One region of the Streptomyces sp. NBC_00726 genome, then DNA from elsewhere that is predicted to be linked to it. Evidence: riboswitches for the same ligand, from Rfam matches in the RefSeq annotation. Region 1 holds a riboswitch; the other holds the start of a gene.
The links. A riboswitch is a leader RNA that binds a small molecule or an ion and turns the genes downstream of it on or off. The one in region 1 is predicted to bind cobalamin.
Positions count from the first base shown of each region.

Region 2: linked by a shared signal. The riboswitch ahead of OG338_RS05020 (cobalamin biosynthesis protein) and the one ahead of OG338_RS27705 (CoA-acylating methylmalonate-semialdehyde dehydrogenase) in region 1 are both predicted to bind cobalamin.

Region 1 is NZ_CP108983.1:6,236,062-6,239,967, reverse strand. Features, by position in the region: partial or broken gene OG338_RS27710 (acyl-CoA dehydrogenase family protein) at 1-469, opposite strand, end outside; gene OG338_RS27705 (CoA-acylating methylmalonate-semialdehyde dehydrogenase) at 476-1,999, opposite strand; cobalamin riboswitch at 2,181-2,362, opposite strand; cobalamin riboswitch at 2,408-2,629, shown strand; gene metE (5-methyltetrahydropteroyltriglutamate--homocysteine S-methyltransferase) at 2,777-3,906, shown strand, end outside.
Region 2 is NZ_CP108983.1:1,124,972-1,128,877, reverse strand. Features, by position in the region: gene OG338_RS05025 (cobyric acid synthase) at 1-945, opposite strand, end outside; gene OG338_RS05020 (cobalamin biosynthesis protein) at 942-1,925, opposite strand; cobalamin riboswitch at 2,048-2,177, opposite strand; gene OG338_RS05015 (hypothetical protein) at 2,324-2,557, opposite strand; gene OG338_RS05010 (anion permease) at 2,589-3,860, opposite strand.

The DNA of each region.
Region 1 (3,906 bases):
TGAACTGCTTGACGCCGGTGAGCAGCCAGCCGTCCCCGTCCCGCCGCGCGCGGGTGGTGAGGGCGGCGGCGTCCGAGCCCGCGCCGGGTTCGGTCAGGCAGTAGCTGGCGAGGTCCTCCATGGCGCACAGCCGGGGCAGATGGCGTTCGCGCTGAGCGTCGTCGCCGTACCGGTCGATCATCCAGGCGACCATGTTGTGGATGGAGAGGTAGCCGGCGATGGACGGGCAGCCGGAGGCAAGGGTCTCGAAGACGAGGACGCCGTCGGCGCGGCTGAGCCCCGAGCCGCCGGACTCCTCCCGGACGTAGACGCCGCCGAGCCCGAGCCCCGCGGCCTTGCGCAGGACGTCGACGGGGAAGTGCTTGTCGCGGTCCCAGTCGAGGGCGTGCGGGGCCAGGTGATCCTGGGCGAAGTCGAGAGTGGTCTCCGTGAGGGCCTGCTGGTCCTCGGTGAGCAGGGTGCTGGTCATGGCCGTTCAGCCCATCGTGGGGATCGTGAAGCTGGCACCCTCGCGCAACCCGGCGGGCCAGCGCGAAGTGACCGTCTTCGTACGGGTGTAGAAGCGGATGGCATCGGGGCCGTGCTGGTTGAGGTCGCCGAAGCCGGAGCGCTTCCAGCCTCCGAAGGTGTGGTACGCCACCGGCACCGGGATGGGCACGTTGACGCCGACCATCCCGGTGTCGACGCGGCGGGTGAAGTCACGGGCGGTGTCCCCGTCACGGGTGAAGATCGCGACCCCGTTCCCGTAGACGTGCTCGCTGGGCAGGCGCAGGGCCTCCTCGTAGCCGGCGGCGCGTACGACGCACAGCACCGGGCCGAAGATCTCCTCCTGATAGATACGCATGGCCGGCGTCACCCGGTCGAACAGGGAGGCCCCCGCGAAGAAGCCGCCCGCATGCCCGTCCAGGACGAAGTCCCGCCCGTCCACGACGAGTTCGGCGCCCTCCTCGACGCCGAGGTCGACGTAGGAGCGGACCCGTTCGACGGCCTCCGGGCCGACCAGCGGACCGAAGTCGGCGTCGGGGTCGTCACTGCGGCCGATCCGGAGCGTGCCGATGCGCTCCTTCAGCCGGGTCACCAGCGCGTCGGCGGTCTCCTCACCGACCGGGACGGCGACGGAGACCGCCATGCAGCGCTCCCCCGCCGAGCCGTAGCCGGCGCCGATCAGGGCGTCGACGGCCTGGTCGAGATCGGCGTCCGGCATCACGATCATGTGGTTCTTGGCGCCACCGAAGCACTGGGCGCGCTTGCCGTGCGCGGCGGCCGTGGCGTAGACGTGTGCGGCGACCGGCGTGGAACCGACGAAGCCGAGGGCGGCGACCCGGGGGTCGTCGAGGAGGGTGTCGACGGTCTCGCGGCCTCCGTTGACGACGTTCAGGACACCGGGCGGCAGCCCCGCTTCCAGGAACAGTTCGGCGAGCCGCAGCGGGACGGAGGGGTCGCGCTCCGAGGGCTTGAGGATGAAGGCGTTGCCGCAGGCGAGGGCGGGCGCGGCCTTCCACAGCGGGATCATCGCGGGGAAGTTGAACGGGGTGATGCCGGCGACGACGCCGAGCGGGGAGCGCAGGGAGTGGACGTCGATGCCGGTGCCGGCGTTGTCGGTGAACTCCCCCTTGAGCAGGTGCGGGATGCCGGCCGCGAACTCGACCACGTCCAGGCCCCGTTGGATGTCGCCGTGCGCGTCGGCGACCGTCTTGCCGTGCTCGGCGGACAGCAGCCGGGCCAGCGCGTCCTTCTCCCGCTCCACCAGCTGAAGGAACTTCATGAAGACCCGCGCACGCCGCTGCGGGTTCCACTCGCCCCAGCCGCGCTGCGCCTCGACGGCATCGGCGATGACCGCCTCGGTCTCGGTGCGGTTCGCGAGGGGCACCAGGGCCTGCACCTCGCCGGTGTTGGGGTCGTACACCTCGCCGTACGCCCCGGACGTTCCCGGGACGCTCTTACCGCCGACGAAGTGGGTCAACTCGCGCACGGAGGCGCGTTCGTGCTCGCGGACCATGACTGCCTGCTCTCGTCAGGAGGGATCCGGGGATGGCGCGCCGGGGCGCACACCCGCACCGAAGGCGTACGGGTATGGTGGGGCGCGAGATCGCGAATGGCCGGAGGCCCCGTCAGACGGCGGGCTCACCTGGGTCGTGGATACATACCGATGCCATGCGTGTCAGCTCCATCCTCGTGGACAACACAGAACATCCCGCGGCCGGTATCCTGACTCCCGGATCAGCGCGCGCCGTCCGCCTTCCCGACATCCAACTCGTCAGTGGCGTAACGCTCGACGGCGTACTCCCCGGTCACAGTGGCGGGACCGTGCCGGATTCACACCGGCTTCCCTGCACCGCGGGCCTTGTACTCGCGACTATATAGTTGGACGTCCTAGTAAATCCAGAGGCGCGTCCCGGCATGTCGTAGGCTGGGCACCGCAGCTGGTTCGCCCCGTCCGCCAGGCGGGATGCGTCGTAAGAGGGAACCCGGTGGGAATCCGGGACTGCCCCGCAGCGGTGAGCGGGAACGACCGCCGTCATACGCACTGGACCCGGGACGGGTCTGGGAAGCGACGGCCAGTAGGTGTCCTCCGGCACGGAGGATGGGCCCGCGAGTCCGAAGACCTGCCGACTGCCCGTGTACGGACCATTCCGTACACGGATATTCCGGTGACCTCGTGGGCGGGTCGGCGTACACACCAGGCGGAGCGTCCTTGCCCGTCGGGTCGTCGTCACCTTCGCGCTCTCGTCCCGTCTCCGGGATCTCAGGGATTCATCTCGCGAAGGAGATCTCCGTGACCACCAAGTCCGCAGCCGCGGCAGCACGCGCCACCGTGTACGGCTACCCCCGCCAGGACCGGGACCGGGAGCTCAAGAAGGCCGTCGAGGGTTACTGGAAGGGCCGCGTCACCGCGGACGCCCTCCGGCAGACCGCCGCACAGCTCCGGCACGACAACCGGCAGCAGCTCGCCGACGCCGGCATCCAGGAAGTCCCCACCGGTGACTTCTCGCTCTACGACCATGTGCTGGACACCACCGTCATGGTCGGCGCCATCCCCGAGCGCCACCGGGAAGCCGTCGCGGCCGACGCGGTGGACGGCTACTTCGCCATGGCGCGCGGCACCCAGGACGTGGCGCCGCTGGAGATGACCAAGTGGTTCGACACGAACTACCACTACCTGGTGCCCGAGCTGGGCCCCGGCACCGTCTTCACCGCGGACTCCGGCAAGCAGGTCGCTGAGCTCAAGGAGGCCCTGGCGCAGGGGCTTGCCGCCCGGCCCGTGCTGGTCGGCCCCGTCACCTATCTCCTGCTGGCCAAGCCGGCCCCCGGTGTGCCCGCCGACTTCGAGCCGCTGACCCTGCTGGACCGGCTGCTGCCGGTGTACGCGGAGGTGCTGGCGGATCTGCGTGCGGCCGGGGCCGAGTGGGTGCAGCTGGACGAGCCGGCCCTCGTCCAGGACCGCACCCCGGCCGAGCTCAACGCGGCCGAGCGCACCTACCGTGACCTCGGCGCGCTCACCGACCGCCCGAAGCTGCTCGTCGCCTCCTACTTCGACCGGCTGGGCGAGGCGCTTCCGGTGCTGGCGAAGGCTCCCGTGGAGGGCCTGGCGCTGGACTTCACCGAGGCCGCCGCCGCCAACCTGGACGCCCTGGCGGCCGTGGGCGGACTGCCCGGCAAGCGCCTGGTCGCCGGTGTCGTCAACGGCCGCAACATCTGGATCAACGACCTCCAGAAGTCGCTGTCCACACTGGGCACCCTCCTCGGGCTGGCCGACCGCGTCGACGTGGCCGCCTCCTGCTCGCTGCTCCATGTGCCGCTGGACGCCGCCGCCGAGCGGGACATCGACCCGCAGATCGTCCGCTGGCTGTCCTTCGCCCGGCAGAAGACCGCGGAGATCGTCACCCTGGCGACGGCGCTCGCGCA
Region 2 (3,906 bases), 5.1 Mb from region 1:
GAGCGCCTTCACGGTGCCCCGGGTGCCGGGCACGATGACGAGGTCCGCGTCGGCCAGCTCCTCCGGCCGGTCCACGAAGCGGACGACGACGCCGGGTTCGGCGGCCAGCGCGTCCACATCGGTGAAGTTCGACATCAGAGGGATCGCGCACACGGCGACGCGCAGGACGTCCTCGCCGTGCGGCGGGGCAACCGCCGACTCCCGTACGGTGCCGCGCAGCGACACCCGCAGCCCGTCCTCCTCGTCGATACCGAGCCCGTGCGCGAACGGCAGCACCCCGTAGGTGGGGCGGCCCGTCAGGTCGCGCAGCATGTCGAGCCCCGGCTCAAGCAGCGAGACGTCGCCCCGGAACTTGTTGACCAGGTATCCCGCGACCAGCTCCTGGTCCTCCGGCGCGAGCAGCGCCGTCGTGCCGAAGAACGAGGCGAAGACCCCGCCCCGGTCGATGTCCCCGACCACCACGACCGGGAAGCGCGCGGCCCGGGCGATGCCCATGTTCACGATGTCCGTGCGGCGCAGGTTGATCTCGGCGGGCGAGCCCGCGCCCTCGCAGATCACCGCGTCGTACGTGCTCCGCAGCTGCTCCAGGCAGTCCGTGACGGTGGACAGCAGGCGCTCCTGCCGCCCGCCGTGGTAGCCGCGGGCGCTCATCTCGCCGACCGGCCGCCCCATCAGGACGACCTGGCTGGAGCGGTCGCCGCCGGGCTTGAGCAGCACCGGGTTCATCAGGGCGGTCGGCTCGACACGGGCGGCCTGGGCCTGCATCGCCTGGGCCCGGCCGATCTCCGCGCCCTCGCGGGTGACGAAGGAGTTCAGCGACATGTTCTGCGCCTTGAACGGGGCGACCTTCACGCCCCGGCGCACCAGCCAGCGGCAGATGCCCGCCGTGACGACGCTCTTGCCCGCGTCCGATGTGGTCCCGGCGACCAGCAGTCCGCCGCTCATATCGCTCTCCGTCCAGGTATACGAGGTCTGCGGGACCGGCGAGCGAGCGCCCCCGCGCCCAGCCGGGCGGCCACGCCGACGCCGAGGGCCAGCACGCCCACCCGGCGCGAGAGCCGCACCGCGCGCTCGATGTCCGCGGTCTCCACCGCCCGGCCGGCCGCCCCGTTGAGCACGGGCCGGTGCTCGACCCGGCCGCCGTAGGTGAGGGTCCCGCCCAGCCGTACGCCGAGCGCCCCGGCGAACGCGGCCTCCACCGGCCCCGCGTTGGGGCTCGGGTGCTTGGCGGCGTCCGCCCGCCAGGCCCGTACCGCCTCCCGGGGCCGGCCGCCCGAGGCCACGGCGAGCAGGGCGGTGAGCCGGGCGCCGGGCCAGCCCGCGAGGTCGTCCAGCCGGGCCGAGGCCCAGCCGTACCGCAGATGGCGCGGCGACTTGTGGCCGACCATCGCGTCGAGCGTGTTGGCGGCGCGGAAGCCGACGAGCCCGGGGACCCCTGCGAGGGCGCCCCAGACGAGGGCGCCGACCACCGCGTCCGAGGTGTTCTCGGCGACGGACTCCACGACGGCGCGCGCGATCCCGGGGCCGTCCAGCGCCTGCGGGTCGCGCCCGCACAGATGCGGCAGCCGCTCCCGGGCCGCCTCGACGTCCCCCGCGGCGAGCGCCCCGCCGATGGCCCGGGCCTCCCGCCCCAGCGACGTACCGCCGACGACGGACCAGGTGGCGGCGGCGGTCAGGGCCACGGACGCGGCGGGGTGGCGGCGAAGGGCGCGGGCGGCGAGCGCGGCGCTCCCGGCGGCGCCCCCGGCGCAGATCAGGGTGTGCAGGGCGCCCCGGCCGCGGTGGTCGCGCCAGAGCCGGTCCTCGACGGCCGCGGCGGCCCGCCCGAAGGCGGCGACCGGGTGGCCCCTGCGGGGGTCACCGAGCAGCAGGTCGGCGATCAGGCCGGCGGTGGCGCCGTACGCGTAGATGCGATCGGCACGCACGGCTCAGCCGGCCGTACCGGAGTCCGCCGGCAGAGGCTGTGGGGAGAGGGGCGCACGGCAGCCGGGCATGGCGATATGTCCTCACTCAGGGTCCGCGCCCTGGTTCGACGTGACGGCGGCAGGAGTCTCCTGGCTTCCGGATCGGCGGATTCCCCGGTCTTCCAGTCCGCTCGCGCGGGCCGTGACGTGCGGTGGGGGACCGCTCCCCGGTGACAGTGGCGGGACCGCGCCGGATTCGCACCGGCTTCCTCTGCTGTCGCCGTAATGGCTCCGGCAGTCCACCACGCCCCGCGAACGCCCGTCAACTCGCCGTTGACCTGCGGCGGCGGGGTGTGGGCGGACGCACATCGGGCCGGACGCGCACGAGGTGCGTCCGGCCCGGGGGAGGGGGTGCCGCGTCAGGCGACGATCAGATAGATGCCGTACGCGACCGCCGCCGCGCACAGCCCGAAGCAGACGTACGCCCCGGCGCGCGCCAGCAGGACCGAGGAGCCCGCCGGACCGCCCTGCGCGGCCGGTTCCGGCTGCTTGGAGAGGCCGACGATGCCGAGCGTGAAGAGGCCCACCAGGGCGACGGTGGTGACGAGGGAGACGCCGAAGACGGTGCCCAGAGCTGCCCAGTCGATGTTCATACGGGTGTCCTTTACCGGAGTGCCGGGTCGGTCAGACCGTGGCGGGTCGGGCCGGATCGGCGGCGGCGGGTGCGGCGGGCGCCGGAATGGTGGCGGCGAGGTCGTGCGCCTGGGCCGCGGTGGGCGGCGGGCTCACGGCCGCGATGGCCTGGGTGACGACACCGGCGGGCTCGGCCGGGGCCGCGTCCTCGGTGCCGGGTGCGACATCGCCGTGGCCGACCGGCTTGCGGCGCGAGAGCACCCAGATCGCCCCGGAACCAGCGACCAGCAGGGCCGCGACGACCACGACGCCCCAGGTGCCCTGCTTCGTCAGGAACTCGGCACCCGCGCCGACCAGACCGGCGGCCGGCAGGGTCAGGCCCCAGGCGACGAACATCCGGGTGGCGGTGGACCAGCGGACCACACCCCCGGCCCGGCCGAGGCCCGCGCCCATCACGGCCCCGGAGCAGGACTGCGTGGTGGAGAGGGAGAAGCCGAGGTGCGAGGAGGCCAGGATGACGGTGGCCGCGCTGGTCTGGGCGGCGAAGCCCTGCGGGGGCTTCAGCTCGGTCAGGCCGCTGCCCATGGTGCGGATGATGCGCCAGCCGCCGAGGTACGTGCCGAGCGCGATGGCCATTCCGGCGCTGACGATGACCCAGACCGGCGGGTTGGAGCCGGGGGAGAGGACGCCGCCGGTGACCAGGGCCAGCGTGATGATGCCCATCGTCTTCTGCGCGTCGTTGGTGCCGTGGGCGAGCGAGACGAGCCCGGCCGAGGCGATCTGCCCCGCCCGGTAGCCCTTGGCGGTCGCCTTCTCCTGGGCGTCGTTACGGATCTTCCCGCCGATCCGGTACGTGAGCCTGGTGGCCAGGAGCGCGGCCACGCCGGCCACGATCGGGGCGGCGACGGCGGGCAGCAGCACCTTGGTGACGACGGTGCCGCCGTTGACCGACGACCAGCCGGCGGACATCACCGCGGCGCCGATGAGGCCGCCGAACAGTGCGTGGGAGGAGCTGGACGGGAGCCCGACCAGCCAGGTCAGAAGATTCCACAGGATGGCGCCGACGAGCGCCGCGAAGATGACCTCGGTTCTGAGGCCGTCCTCGTTGACGATCCCGCCGGAGATCGTCTTGGCGACCTCCACGGACAGGAACGCGCCGACCAGATTGAGAACGGCGGACATCGCGACCGCCGTCTTGGGTTTGAGTGCGCCGGTCGAGATGGTGGTGGCCATCGCGTTGGCGGTGTCGTGGAAACCGTTCGTGAAATCGAACACTAGAGCTGTCACGATCACTATCGCGAGCAGCAGCGTGATGTGTTCCATTTACCCAGGCAATCGTTCGACGTCATTGGCACGTGGAACGTAGGCA